2 regions of the Barrientosiimonas humi genome follow, and region 2 is predicted to be linked to the other one. Evidence: riboswitches for the same ligand, from Rfam matches in the RefSeq annotation. Region 2 holds a riboswitch; the other holds the start of a gene.
The links. A riboswitch is a leader RNA that binds a small molecule or an ion and turns the genes downstream of it on or off. The one in region 2 is predicted to bind thiamine pyrophosphate.
Positions count from the first base shown of each region.

Region 1 (5,754 bases), 1.2 Mb from region 2:
GGAAAGCTCGACCGTGACTGGAAGCGGCTGGCCATCCGGCTGTCCGCCTGACCCGAGGAGGGATCAGACACGATGACGTCCTCCAGCACCATCACCCCCGACGACCTGGCCCGGCCGCAGCTGCCCGACGCCGACCCGCAGCTGCCGCGCAAGAAGCCCTCGCTCACGCACTACCTGATGGTCGTGCCGCCGATGATCCTGTTCGGGCTGTTCATCGTCGTGCCGGCGGTGCAGGGCGCGTTCTACAGCTTCACCAACTACGCCGGCTACGGCGAGTGGCGCTTCATCGGCCTCGCGAACTACGTCTCGATGTTCCAGGACCCGAACATCCAGCAGTCCTACCGGTTCACGTTCCTCTACGCGGCGACCGCGACCCTGCTGCTCAACGCCGTCTCGCTGTACCTCGCGGTGCTGCTGACCTCCAAGGTGCGCTGGCCGGGCCTGTGGAAGGGCATCTACTTCATCCCGATGGTGCTGTCCGGGCTGGTCGTCGCCTACTGCTTCCAGTACCTGTTCAACCAGTCGATCCCCAAGATCATCACCTGGGGCCCGCTCGGCGAGGGGCTGCTGACCAACGAGACCTGGGCGTGGACCGGCCTGGTCCTGGTCACCGTGTGGGCGTCGTTCCCGGGCACGGTGATCATCTACCTCGCCGGGCTGTCCTCGATCGGCTCCGACGTCTACGAGGCGGGCGAGCTCGACGGCGCCACCGAGCTCGGCAAGTTCCGCCACCTGACGCTGCCGCTGCTGGCGCCGTTCGTCGTGATCAACACGGTGCTCGGGCTGAAGAACCTGCTGAACGCCTACGACATCATCGTCGGCCTCACCGGCGGCGGCCCGAGCGGCGCCACCACCTCGATCGCGATGAGCATCGTGCGCACCGTCGAGGCCAGCGACATCGCCTACGGCACGGCCAACGCCATGGTCTTCTTCCTGGTCACCGTCGTGCTGTCGCTGCTGCAGCTGGGCGTCGTCAAGCTGATGGGAGACAAGAGATGACCACCACGCTGGAGCGTCCCGACCACGCGCGGACCGAGCCGCCGCCGCTCGCCCCGCCACGGCCGTACCGCCTGCTGCCGACGACGGTCCTTGCGATCGGGTCGCTGGTGGTGCTCGTCCCGCTCTACTTCGTGCTCGCCATGGCGCTGAAGTCCGGCGCCAACAGCGACGCCGGCGCGGGCTTCGCGCTGCCGACCGACCCGGCGTTCGGCAACTTCGCCACCGCCTGGGAGCTGGTCAACGCGCCGCGGGCCTTCGGCTGGAGCGTGTTCATCAGCGCGATCGCGGTCGCCGGCAACATCTTCCTGCCGTCGATGTTCGCCTGGGCGGTGGTGCGCAACTGGGAGTTCCGCTTCTTCCGGCTGTGCTTCATCAGCCTGCTCGGCGCGATGTTCATCCCGTTCGTCGTGCTCGTGCTGCCGCAGATCAAGCTCATGTCGGCGCTCGGCCTGGACAACCCGCTCGGCGTGGCGATCCTGCACATCATGTTCGGGCTGTCGTTCAACTCGTTGCTGTTCGCGGCCTACATCCGCAACCTGCCCGAGGAGCTGGAGGAGAGCGCGGCGCTGGACGGCGCGACGCCCTTCCAGGTGTTCCGCAAGATCGTCTTCCCGCTGCTGCTGCCGATGGCCGCGACGGTCGGCATCTTCTCGTTCCTCGGCTCGTGGAACGACTACATGATGCCGTCGCTGATCATCTCCGACGTCGAGAAGCAGACCCTGCCGGTGGTGCAGGCGTCCTACCAGAACTCGCTGACGCTCGACATCAACGTGGCCTTCGCGTCGTACGCCCTCGCCATGATCCCCGCCGTCGTCGGCTATCTCGTCGGGCAGCGCTGGATCATCGCCGGCGTCATGCGCGGCGCCATCAAGTAGCCCCCTCCGACCGACCATGTCCGACCCGAAAGGAACGTGCCCGTCCATGACCGACACCCTCACCGCCCCCGCGCCGACCCCGCAGCGACCCCGCGACCGGGACTGGTGGCGCCAGGCCAGCGTCTACCAGATCTACCCGCGCAGCTTCGCCGACGCCAACGGTGACGGGATCGGCGACCTGCGCGGCATCATCGACCGCGTCCCCTACCTGCAGACGCTCGGCATCGACGCCGTGTGGCTGAGCCCGTTCTATCCCTCGGCGCTCGCCGACGGCGGGTACGACGTCGACGACTACCGCGACGTCGACCCCACCATCGGGACCCTGGAGGAGTTCGACGAGCTGGTCGCCGCGCTGCACGCAGCCGGGATCAAGGTCATCGTCGACATCGTCCCCAACCACACCAGCGACCGGCACGCCTGGTTCCAGGAGGCGCTGGCCGCGCCGAAGGGGTCGCCGGCCCGCGACCGCTACGTCATCCGCGACGGGCGCGGCCAGGACGGCGAGCTGCCGCCGTCGGACTGGGAGTCCGGCTTCGGTGGCCCCGCGTGGCACCCGATGGGCGACGGGCAGTGGTACCACCACTACTTCGCCCCCGAGCAGCCCGACCTCAACTGGGCCAACCAGGAGGTGCGCGAGGACTTCCTCACGACGCTGCGCTTCTGGAGCGACCGCGGGGTCGACGGGTTCCGGGTCGACGTCGCGCACGGGCTCGCCAAGGACCTGCCGGAGCAGCTGCCCACCCACGCCGAGCTGCTCGCGCTCGAGGCCGGCACCGGCGAGCACCCGATGTGGGACCGCGACGAGGTGCACGAGATCTACGCCGACTGGCGGCAGGTGCTGAACAGCTACGACCCGCCGCGCACGGCCGTGGCCGAGGCGTGGGTCGCCACGCCGGAGCGACGGGCGCGCTACGCCAGCCCGCAGGGGCTGGGCCAGGCGTTCAACTTCGACCTGCTCGAGGCCGACTTCGACGCCACGGCCTTCCGCGAGGTCGTCACCGACAACCTGGCCCAGGCGGCGGCCTCGGGCTCGTCGACCACGTGGGTGCTGTCCAACCACGACGTGGTGCGCCACCCCACTCGTTACGCGCTGCAGGGCAAGGACACCGCGGCCAGCGCCGACGTGATGGTCCGCTTCGCGAACGAGTGGCTGCGCTCGGGCGGGACCACGCCGGCCATCGACCCGCAGGTCGGGGCGCGCCGGGCCCGCGCGGCGACCGCGTTCATGCTCGCGCTGCCCGGCTCGGCCTACCTCTACCAGGGCGAGGAGCTCGGGCTCGAAGAGGTCGCGGCCATCCCGCAGGACCGGCGCCAGGACCCGACCTTCCTGCGCACCGGCGGCGAGCAGATCGGCCGCGACGGCTGCCGGGTGCCGCTGCCGTGGTCGACCACCGGCCCGTCGTACGGCTTCGGCAGCTCGGCCGCGCACCTGCCCCAGCCGGAGTCGTTCGGGGCGGTCTCCGTGGAGGCCCAGTCGGGCGACCCGGAGGCTCCGCTGGAGCTCTACCGCCGCGCCCTGGCGCTGCGGGCGCAGCTGCAGACCGACGAGGAGCTCACCTGGGAGCCCGCGCCCGAGGGCGTGCTGCACTTCTCGCGCCCCGGCGGCTGGCACGTGGTGACGACCTTCGGCACCGAGCCGGCCGAGCTCCCCGCGGGCGAGGTGGTGCTCACCACCCGTCCGCTCGTCGACGGCCGGCTGCCGGGCGAGGCGACCGCCTGGGTGCGCACCGCGGTCTGAGCGGTGGGACGACCACCCGGGGGTGAGGCGCAGGCCGCACCCCCGGGTTAGGGTCGAGGACACACGACGCGGGGTGCTGTGCCCGGGACGGAGAGGCGAGAGCCTCGGCTCGGCACGGCTGAGATCACACCCGTCGCACCTGATCTAGGTCGTACTAGCGAAGGGACGTCAACGATGTCGACCACCCAGTCCGAGCCCACCACGACCCGCGCGGACGTCGGCCCAGCCGACCTCGCCGAGGCGCTCGCCGCGCTGCGCGAGCGGGCTCCGCTCGTGCAGTGCCTCACCAACTCCGTCGTCACCGGCTGGACCGCCAACGTGCTGCTCGCCGTCGGCGCCGCGCCGGCGATGGTGGACAACCCGCGCGAGGCCGGCGACTTCGCCGCGGTCGCCGACGGGGTGCTGATCAACGTCGGCACGCTGACCGAGTCGACCGCCGAGGCGATGAAGGTGGCGGCCAGGGCCGCCGACGAGGCGGGCACCCCCTGGGTGCTCGACCCGGTCGCGGTGGGCTCGCTGCGCTGGCGCACGTCGCTGGTGCACGAGCTGCTGTCGTCGGGGAAGCCCGCCATCGTCCGCGGCAACGCCAGCGAGGTGCTCGCGGTGGCCGGCGGGGGAGGCGGCCGCGGGGTCGACTCGCTCGACGCCCCGGAGCAGGCGACCCTGCCCGCGCGCGGCCTGTCGCTGTCCGGCCCGGTCGTCGCGGTCAGCGGCGCCGTCGACCACATCGTCCACGAGGACCGGCTCGTGCGCGTGCGCACGGCAACGAGCTGATGACCAGGGTCACCGGAGTGGGCTGCGCGCTGGGTGCGCTGATGTCGGCGTACGCCGGTGTCACCGACGACCCGTTCGTCGCCGCCGTCGCGGCGACCGCGACGCTCACCGTCGCCGCTGACGTCGCAGCCGAATCCGCAAGCGGTCCAGGGTCGTTCGCGGTCAACCTGCTCGACGAGCTCAGCGCGCTCGAGCCCGACGCGCTCGCTGACCGCGTGGTGCTGGCGTGAGCGGGCGCGGGATCCCGGACCTGTCGCTGTATCTGGTCACGAGCAGCGAGCTGACCGGTCGCGGGCGGCTCGTCGACACCGTCGTGGCGGCGACGACCGGGGGAGTGTCGCTCGTGCAGCTGCGTGAGCCCGACGCGTCCGACGCCGACGTCGTGGCCCTCGGCCGCGACCTGGTCGCGGCGCTCGCCCCGACCGGGGTGCCGCTGCTGATCAACGACCGGGTGCACCTGGTCGAGGAGATCGGCGCGGCGGGGGCGCACGTCGGTCAGGACGACCTCGACCCGGTCAAGGCGCGCGAGCTGATCGGCCCCGACCGGTGGCTCGGGCAGTCGGTGCAGACCGTCGAGCAGGCCCGTGCCGCAGCGGAATCGGGCGAGGTCGACTACCTCGGCATCGGCCCGGCCTGGCCGACGGCCACCAAGCAGGTGACGGTGCCGCCGCTGCTGCCCGCGGGGGTGCGCACGATCGCCCACGCCACCGAGCTGCCGAGCGTGGCGATCGGGGGGATCGGGGTCGACGAGGTCCCGCAGCTGCGCACGTCGGGCATCTCCGGCGTCGCGGTGGTCAGCGCGATCTGCGGCCGCCTCGACCCGCGCGGCGAGGCGACCCGCCTGCGCGCGGCGTGGGAGACAGGGATCGCGCTATGAGCGGCGAGGAGCCCGCAGCGCAGGGTGCGGGCGAGGGACGAGCACGCGCCCGGAGCGGAGTGCGACCGAGCGCGACAGAAGGTATGAGCGGCGAGGAGCGCGCAGCGCAGGGTGCGGGCGAGGGTGGTTCGCGTCCACCGGTCGCGCTGACGATCGCGGGGAGCGACCCGTCGGGCGGCGCCGGGATCCAGGCCGACCTGAAGTCGTTCAGCGCGCTGGGCGCCTACGGCTGCGCGGTGCTGACCGCGCTCACGGCGCAGAGCACCCAGGGCGTGACGGGCGTGCACCCGGTGCCGCCGGAGTTCGTGCGCGAGCAGGTCGCGACGCTCGTCGACGACGTGCGGCTGGACGCCGCCAAGATCGGGATGCTGGCCAGCGCGCCGATCGTCGAGGCCGTGACGGCGGCGGTCGACGACCTGCTCGACTGCCCGGTCGTGCTCGACCCGGTCATGGTGTCCACGAGCGGGAGCCGGCTGCTCGACGACGACGCG
Region 1 covers NZ_VFOK01000001.1:2,136,408-2,142,161, reverse strand. Annotated here, with positions in the region: gene FB554_RS10040 (ABC transporter substrate-binding protein) at 1-51, shown strand, start outside; gene FB554_RS10035 (carbohydrate ABC transporter permease) at 73-999, shown strand; gene FB554_RS10030 (carbohydrate ABC transporter permease) at 996-1,874, shown strand; gene FB554_RS10025 (glycoside hydrolase family 13 protein) at 1,921-3,612, shown strand; TPP riboswitch at 3,672-3,795, shown strand; partial or broken gene thiM (hydroxyethylthiazole kinase) at 3,787-4,616, shown strand; gene thiE (thiamine phosphate synthase) at 4,613-5,263, shown strand; gene thiD (bifunctional hydroxymethylpyrimidine kinase/phosphomethylpyrimidine kinase) at 5,347-5,754, shown strand, end outside.
Region 1: it holds a riboswitch for thiamine pyrophosphate, as region 2 does, so the genes downstream of both, thiM (hydroxyethylthiazole kinase) here and FB554_RS15465 (MFS transporter) in region 2, are expected to answer to the same signal.

Region 2 (5,754 bases):
CGGGGCGGTGTAGGCGTAGGGGTAGGTCACCGGGTCCGCGCCGCGCTGCCCGCGCTCGAGGTAGTTGTCGCGGAACAGGTCGACCGCGACGTTGCCCGGGACGTAGTCGAACTCGTTGATGAGGACGACGTCGGGGTCGGTGCGCTGGATGGTCTCGGCCACGTTGCGCGCCTGCTCGTTGTCCGGCGTCGACAGGTCGCGCACGAGCTGGCCCTCGGCGGAGCGGTTGAGCGAGGCGTTGAACTGGGCCACGCGCAGGGTGCGGTCGGGGGCGTTGCTCCCGGGCTTGGCGCGGTCAGGCTTGGCGCTGCCCTGCGGCTTGGCGCTGTCGCCGGGCTTGGCGGTGGCGGCCGGGGCGGCGAGGCCGACCGAACCGGCCAGGGCGACACCGACGAGGGCGGTGAGGAGCGACGTACGGCGGGTGCGACGGGTCATGAGCCCCACTGTGGCCCGGTCCGGGCGACCTGCGGGCGAACACGAGGAGATCTTTGGGCGGTGGGGACGGCTGGCGGAGTCGCCGCGCGACTGAGTGGTCACTTGTGGTGGGTGTCGACCGTCGCGCACCCGCCACAAGTGACCACTCGAGCCGGTGAGTCGTCACCTACGCCGGTCGGCGCTGGCTATCACCGAAGGCCGGTGCGTCGAGCGGGGTCGTGGGGGAGCATGGGGCGGTGAGTCAGACCGAACCCATCCTGGGCGCCTCGCTCGACGAGCTGCGCCGCACCCGGACCAGCGTGAAGTGGCAGGCGTACGGCCACGAGGCCATCCCCGTGTGGGTCGCCGAGATGGATGCGCGGCCCTGCCCGCCGGTGGTCGAGGCGGTCACGTCGGCGCTCGGCCGCGGCGACACGGGGTATGCGTGGACGGCCGAATACGTCCGTGCCGCAATGGATTTCGCGAAGCGGCGGTGGGACTGGTCGCCCGACCCCGGCGCGGCGATGAGCGTGCCCGACGTGATGTCGGGGATCGAGGCGCTGCTCGTGCACAACGTGCCCCGCGAGGCGGGCGTGGTGCTGAGCCCGCCGTGCTACGACTCGTTCTACGGCTTCGTCGCCGCCACCGGTCGGCGCCTGGTGAAGGCTCCGCTCGGCGCCGACCTGCGGCTCGACCTCGACGCGCTCGACCGGGCGTTCGTCGAGGCCGGGCCGGGCGGGGCATACGTGCTGTGCAACCCGCAGAACCCGACCGGCACGGTGCACACCGCCGACGAGCTGCGGGCGCTCGCGCGGCTGGCCGACGAACGCCGGATCCTGGTGCTGTCGGACGAGATTCACGCGCCGCTCGTGCAGCCGGGGACGACGTACACGCCGTATCTGAGTCTGCCCGAGGCCGCCCGCGGCGTCGCCCTGATGAGCGGGTCGAAGGCGTTCAACCTGGCCGGGATCAAGGCGGCGCTGGCGTTCGCCGGGCCCGACGCCAAGGAGCGTCTCGCGGCGCTGCCTGAGGTGCTGACTCACGGCGCCAACCACCTCGGGGTGATCGCGGCGACCGCGGCGTACGACCACGGCGGGCCGTGGCTCGACCAGCTGCTCGGCGAGCTGGCCGACCGGCGCCGGCTGCTGGGTGAGCTGCTCGCGCAGCGTCTCCCCGACGTACGCCCGGTGCCGAGCCAGGCGACCTTCCTCGCCTGGCTCGACTGCCGGGGGCTGGGCGTCGACGACCCGGTCGCGACGTTCCGGCGCGGGGGCGTGATCGTCAGCGCGGGCACCTGGTACGACCCCGACCAGGGCGCCGGGTGGGTGCGCTTCAACCTCGGCACCTCGCCCGAGGTGATCACCGCCGCCGTCGACCGCATGGCCGCAGCGCTCGAGCCGGTCGAGTAGCGCGAGGAACGAGCGCGTATCGAGACCCCGGCGACCGCCCTACCTGGCCACCTCGGGCTCGGCGTCGGCGATCTGCCGGTGCGCCCACGGCGACAGCAGCGCGAGCACCACACCGAACGCGACGGCGATGACGCCGAGAACCGTGAAGAACTGCGCGTCGGGGGTGTCCTCGGTGAGCCGGATGGCCTGCGCGGCGATCGACTGACCGGTCGCCGACGACAGGAACCACAGCGCCATCGCCTGCGACGCGAACGCCTTCGGGGCCAGCACCGTCGTGGCCGAGAGACCGACCGGCGACAGGCACAGCTCACCGAGCGTCTGCACGACGAACACGCCGCCGAGCACCCACACCGGGGCGGTCGGACCCTCGTAGTAGTTCGCGGCGATTCCCAGCAGCACGAACGAGATTCCCGCGATGGCCACACCCATCGCGAACTTCATCGGCGTGCTCGGGAACTTGCCGGAGCGGGCCAGCCACAGCAGACCGAACAGCGGTGCGAGGAGGGTGATGGTGATCGGGTTGATCGACTGGAACCACTCCTCCTCGAAGCGGAAGCCCAGCGAGTCCAGGTCGGTGCGCCGCGCGGCGAAGGTCGCCATCTTGGTCGCGGCCTGCTCGAAGATCATCCAGAACAGCACCGCGGCGATCCACATCGGGAGGTAGGCCCGCAGGTGGCGTCGCTCGGTCGGGGTGACTCGCTTGCTGCGGAACATCACGACGAAGTACGTGACCGAGGCGGCGACCGACAGCAGCGCCACCGTGTCGATGACGGCGGCGGCATAGCCACCGCGCACGACGCGGAGCAGGCCGATGAGCACCGCGACACCGCCGACGACGCCGAGTCCGATCAGCCCGGCGCGGCGCCGCGCCGTGTCGTCGACGGGGTTCGGAGCCTTGTCGCTGTCGGGGTCCAGCCGCTTGCGGCCGAGGTAGTAGAGCACCAGCGCGATGCCCATGCCGACGGCTGCCGCGGAGAAGCCGGCGTGGTAGCCCCAGCGGTTGCGCAGGAAGGCCACCACGAACGGGGCGAAGAACGCGCCGATGTTGATGGAGACGTAGAAGATCGAGAAGCCGGCGTCGCGGCGCGGGTCGCGGTCGGTGTAGAGGTGCCCGACCATGGTGGACACGTTCGGCTTCAGCAGACCGGTGCCGAGGGCGACGAGTGCGATGCCGAGCCAGGAGAAGCCGGCGCCGGGGACGGCCAGCGACAGGTGGCCGGCCATGATGATGAGGCCGCCGTAGAGCACGGACCGGCGCGCGCCGATCATCCGGTCGGCGAGCCAGCCGCCGATGATCGACAGCAGGTAGACCGCGGCGCCGTACGTCGCGACCACCGCCTCGCCCAACGTGTCGTCGAGCCCCAGCCCGCCGTTCGCGGCCGTGTCGACGAGGTAGTAGAGCAGGATGGCGCGCATCCCGTAGTAGGAGAAGCGCTCCCACAGCTCGACGTTGAAGAGGGTCGCGAGTCCGCGCGGGTGGCCGAGGAAGGTCTTCTCGGCGGGAGTCGCCCCGGTGTCGGTGGGGGTGGCCGACATGCTCAGGTCACTTGCCTTTCGATTCTGGACTTGGGGGCCCGAAAGCCGCCGTCCACCGTACGGCGCGTTCCTAGGGCACTCCTGTCGGGTCGTACGCTGGTGGTCACTTCGCACATCCATCGCGGGAGTCCCAGGAGGGGCTGAGAGGGCGCTGCTGCCGCGCCGACCGTCACACCTGATGCGGGTCATGCCGCCGAAGGGAGACTCCGATGCCGTCGTCTGCCGTGTCGCAGATCGGTTCTGCCAGAACGAGATTCACGCCGGACAGCCCTGCCCGGAGGCGGGCGACCCGCGGCGGGATGCTCGGCAACTACGTCGACCAGGTCGACATCTTCCTGCCCGTGATCGCCCTCGCCCCGGTCAGCGACCGGGTGCTCGGGCCGGGCAGCACCGCGGCCCAGACGGGCCTGGTGTTCGTGGCCACGCTGCTCGGCCGGCCGCTGGGCGCCGCGATCTTCGGCGCGGTCGCCGACCGCCGCGGCCGCACCAGCACGACCCGCATCGCGATCGCGGGCATCGCGGCGACCACGGCGGCGATCGCGCTGGTGCCGGGGCACACCACGCTCGGGGCGGCGACGCTCTGGGCGTTCGTGGCGCTACGGTTCCTCGGCGGCATCTTCCTGGGAGGTGAGTACACCGCGGCCATCCCACTGGCGATGGAGTGGTCGCGGCCTGAGCGGCGCGGCGGCCTGAGCGGCGCCGTCATGGCGATGTCGCCGCTGGCCAACGCCTCGATCGCCGCGCTAACACTGACGCTCGTCGAGGTGCTCGGCGTCGACGCGTACGCCGACTGGGCCTGGCGCGTCCCGTTCGCCGTGGGTGCTCTGCTGGCGGCCGCGATGCTGCTCTACTACCGCCGCGGGGTCTCCGACGCGCCGGCCTGGAAGCGGGCCGAGCGACGCCCGAACCCGTTGCGGGACATCGTGATCGGGCAGTGGCGCCGGCAGCTGTGGCAGGTCTTCGTGCTGATGACCGGGCTGTGGCTGTTCACCCAGATGGCCGTGCCGGTGCTGACCGGTGAGCTGCGCGCGTCCACCGCGCTCGACCCCGCCACGGTGCCGTTCGTCATGCTGATCGCGACGCTGGTGTCGGCGGTGACGATGCTCGCCGCGGGCGAGCTGTCGCAGCGCACCGGTCGACGGGCGTTCTTCGTGGCGTTCGGGGCGGCGGCCGTGCTGCTCGCCCCGCTCGCGCACGCGCTCACCGGGGCGTCGCGGTCGCTCGCCGTGGTGGTGCTCGGCGCCGCCGCCCTGCAGGTGGTGACCGTGACGGCGTACGGGCCCGTCGGCGCCTATCTCGCCGAGCGGTTCCCCGCGCAGGTGCGCTCCAGCGGCTACGGCGTGGGCTACTCGCTGTCGATCGTGCTGCCGGCGCTCTACCCGTTCTGGCTGCCGCCGCTGCAGGAGGCGCTGGGCGCCGAGGTCGCGGTGCGGCTGGTGCTCGTGGTCGCCGCGCTGCTGCTGGTGGTGGGTGCGCTGGCCGGCCCCGAGCCCGACCGTCGCGCCCCGCTCGCCTGACCCCTCACCGGGCTGATCCGGGCGAGCGGTCGGGTCAGCCGCGCAGTCCGAACTCGTCGTCGCGCCACTCCCGACCGTCGCCGATGAGTCCGTTCTCGCGGGGCTCGTCGGAAGGGTTGTCGGCCTCGCGCTGGCGCAGCTCGACGCGGCGGATCTTGCCGCTGATGGTCTTCGGCAGCTCGAAGAACTCGATGCGCCGCACCCGCTGCCACGGCGCCAGCCGCTCGCGGGCGTGCCGCAGGATCGACTCGGCCGTCGCGGCGTCCGGCTCGTGACCGGAGGCGACCGCGACGTACGCCTTCGGCACGGCCAGGCGCACCGAGTCGGGTGCGGGCACGACGGCCGCCTCGGCCACCGCCACGTGCTCGATCAGCACCGACTCCAGCTCGAACGGACTGATCTTGTAGTCGCTGGCCTTGAACACGTCGTCGGTGCGCCCGACGTACGTGATCGACCCGTTCGCGTCGAGCGTCGCCACGTCGCCGGTGTGGTAGAAACCGCCGGCCATTGCCTCGGCGTTGCGCTCCTCGTCGCCCTGGTACCCGGTCATCAGCGGCAGCGGGTGGGCCGACAGGTCGAGGCACAGCTCACCCTCGGCCACCCCGTCGGCGTCGGGCTCGACGCGCTCACCGGTGAGCGGGTCGACCAGCGCCACCGGCACGCCGGGCAACGGCTTGCCCATCGACCCCGGCTTCAGCTCCGACCCCGGCGTATTGCCTACTGCCGCAGTCATTTCCGTCTGCCCATAACCGTCGCGCAGCGGCAGGTCCCAGGCCTTGCGCACCTGCTCGATGATCTCGGGGTTGAGCGGCTCGCCGGCGCCGATGACCTCGCGCAGCGCGCCCGGCTTGTCGCCCAGGTCGGACTTGATGAGCATC
Region 2 covers NZ_VFOK01000001.1:3,324,242-3,329,995, forward strand. Annotated here, with positions in the region: gene FB554_RS15450 (endonuclease/exonuclease/phosphatase family protein) at 1-435, opposite strand, end outside; gene FB554_RS15455 (MalY/PatB family protein) at 672-1,823, shown strand; gene FB554_RS15460 (peptide MFS transporter) at 1,863-3,359, opposite strand; TPP riboswitch at 3,471-3,578, shown strand; gene FB554_RS15465 (MFS transporter) at 3,659-4,876, shown strand; gene FB554_RS15470 (AMP-binding protein) at 4,911-5,754, opposite strand, start outside.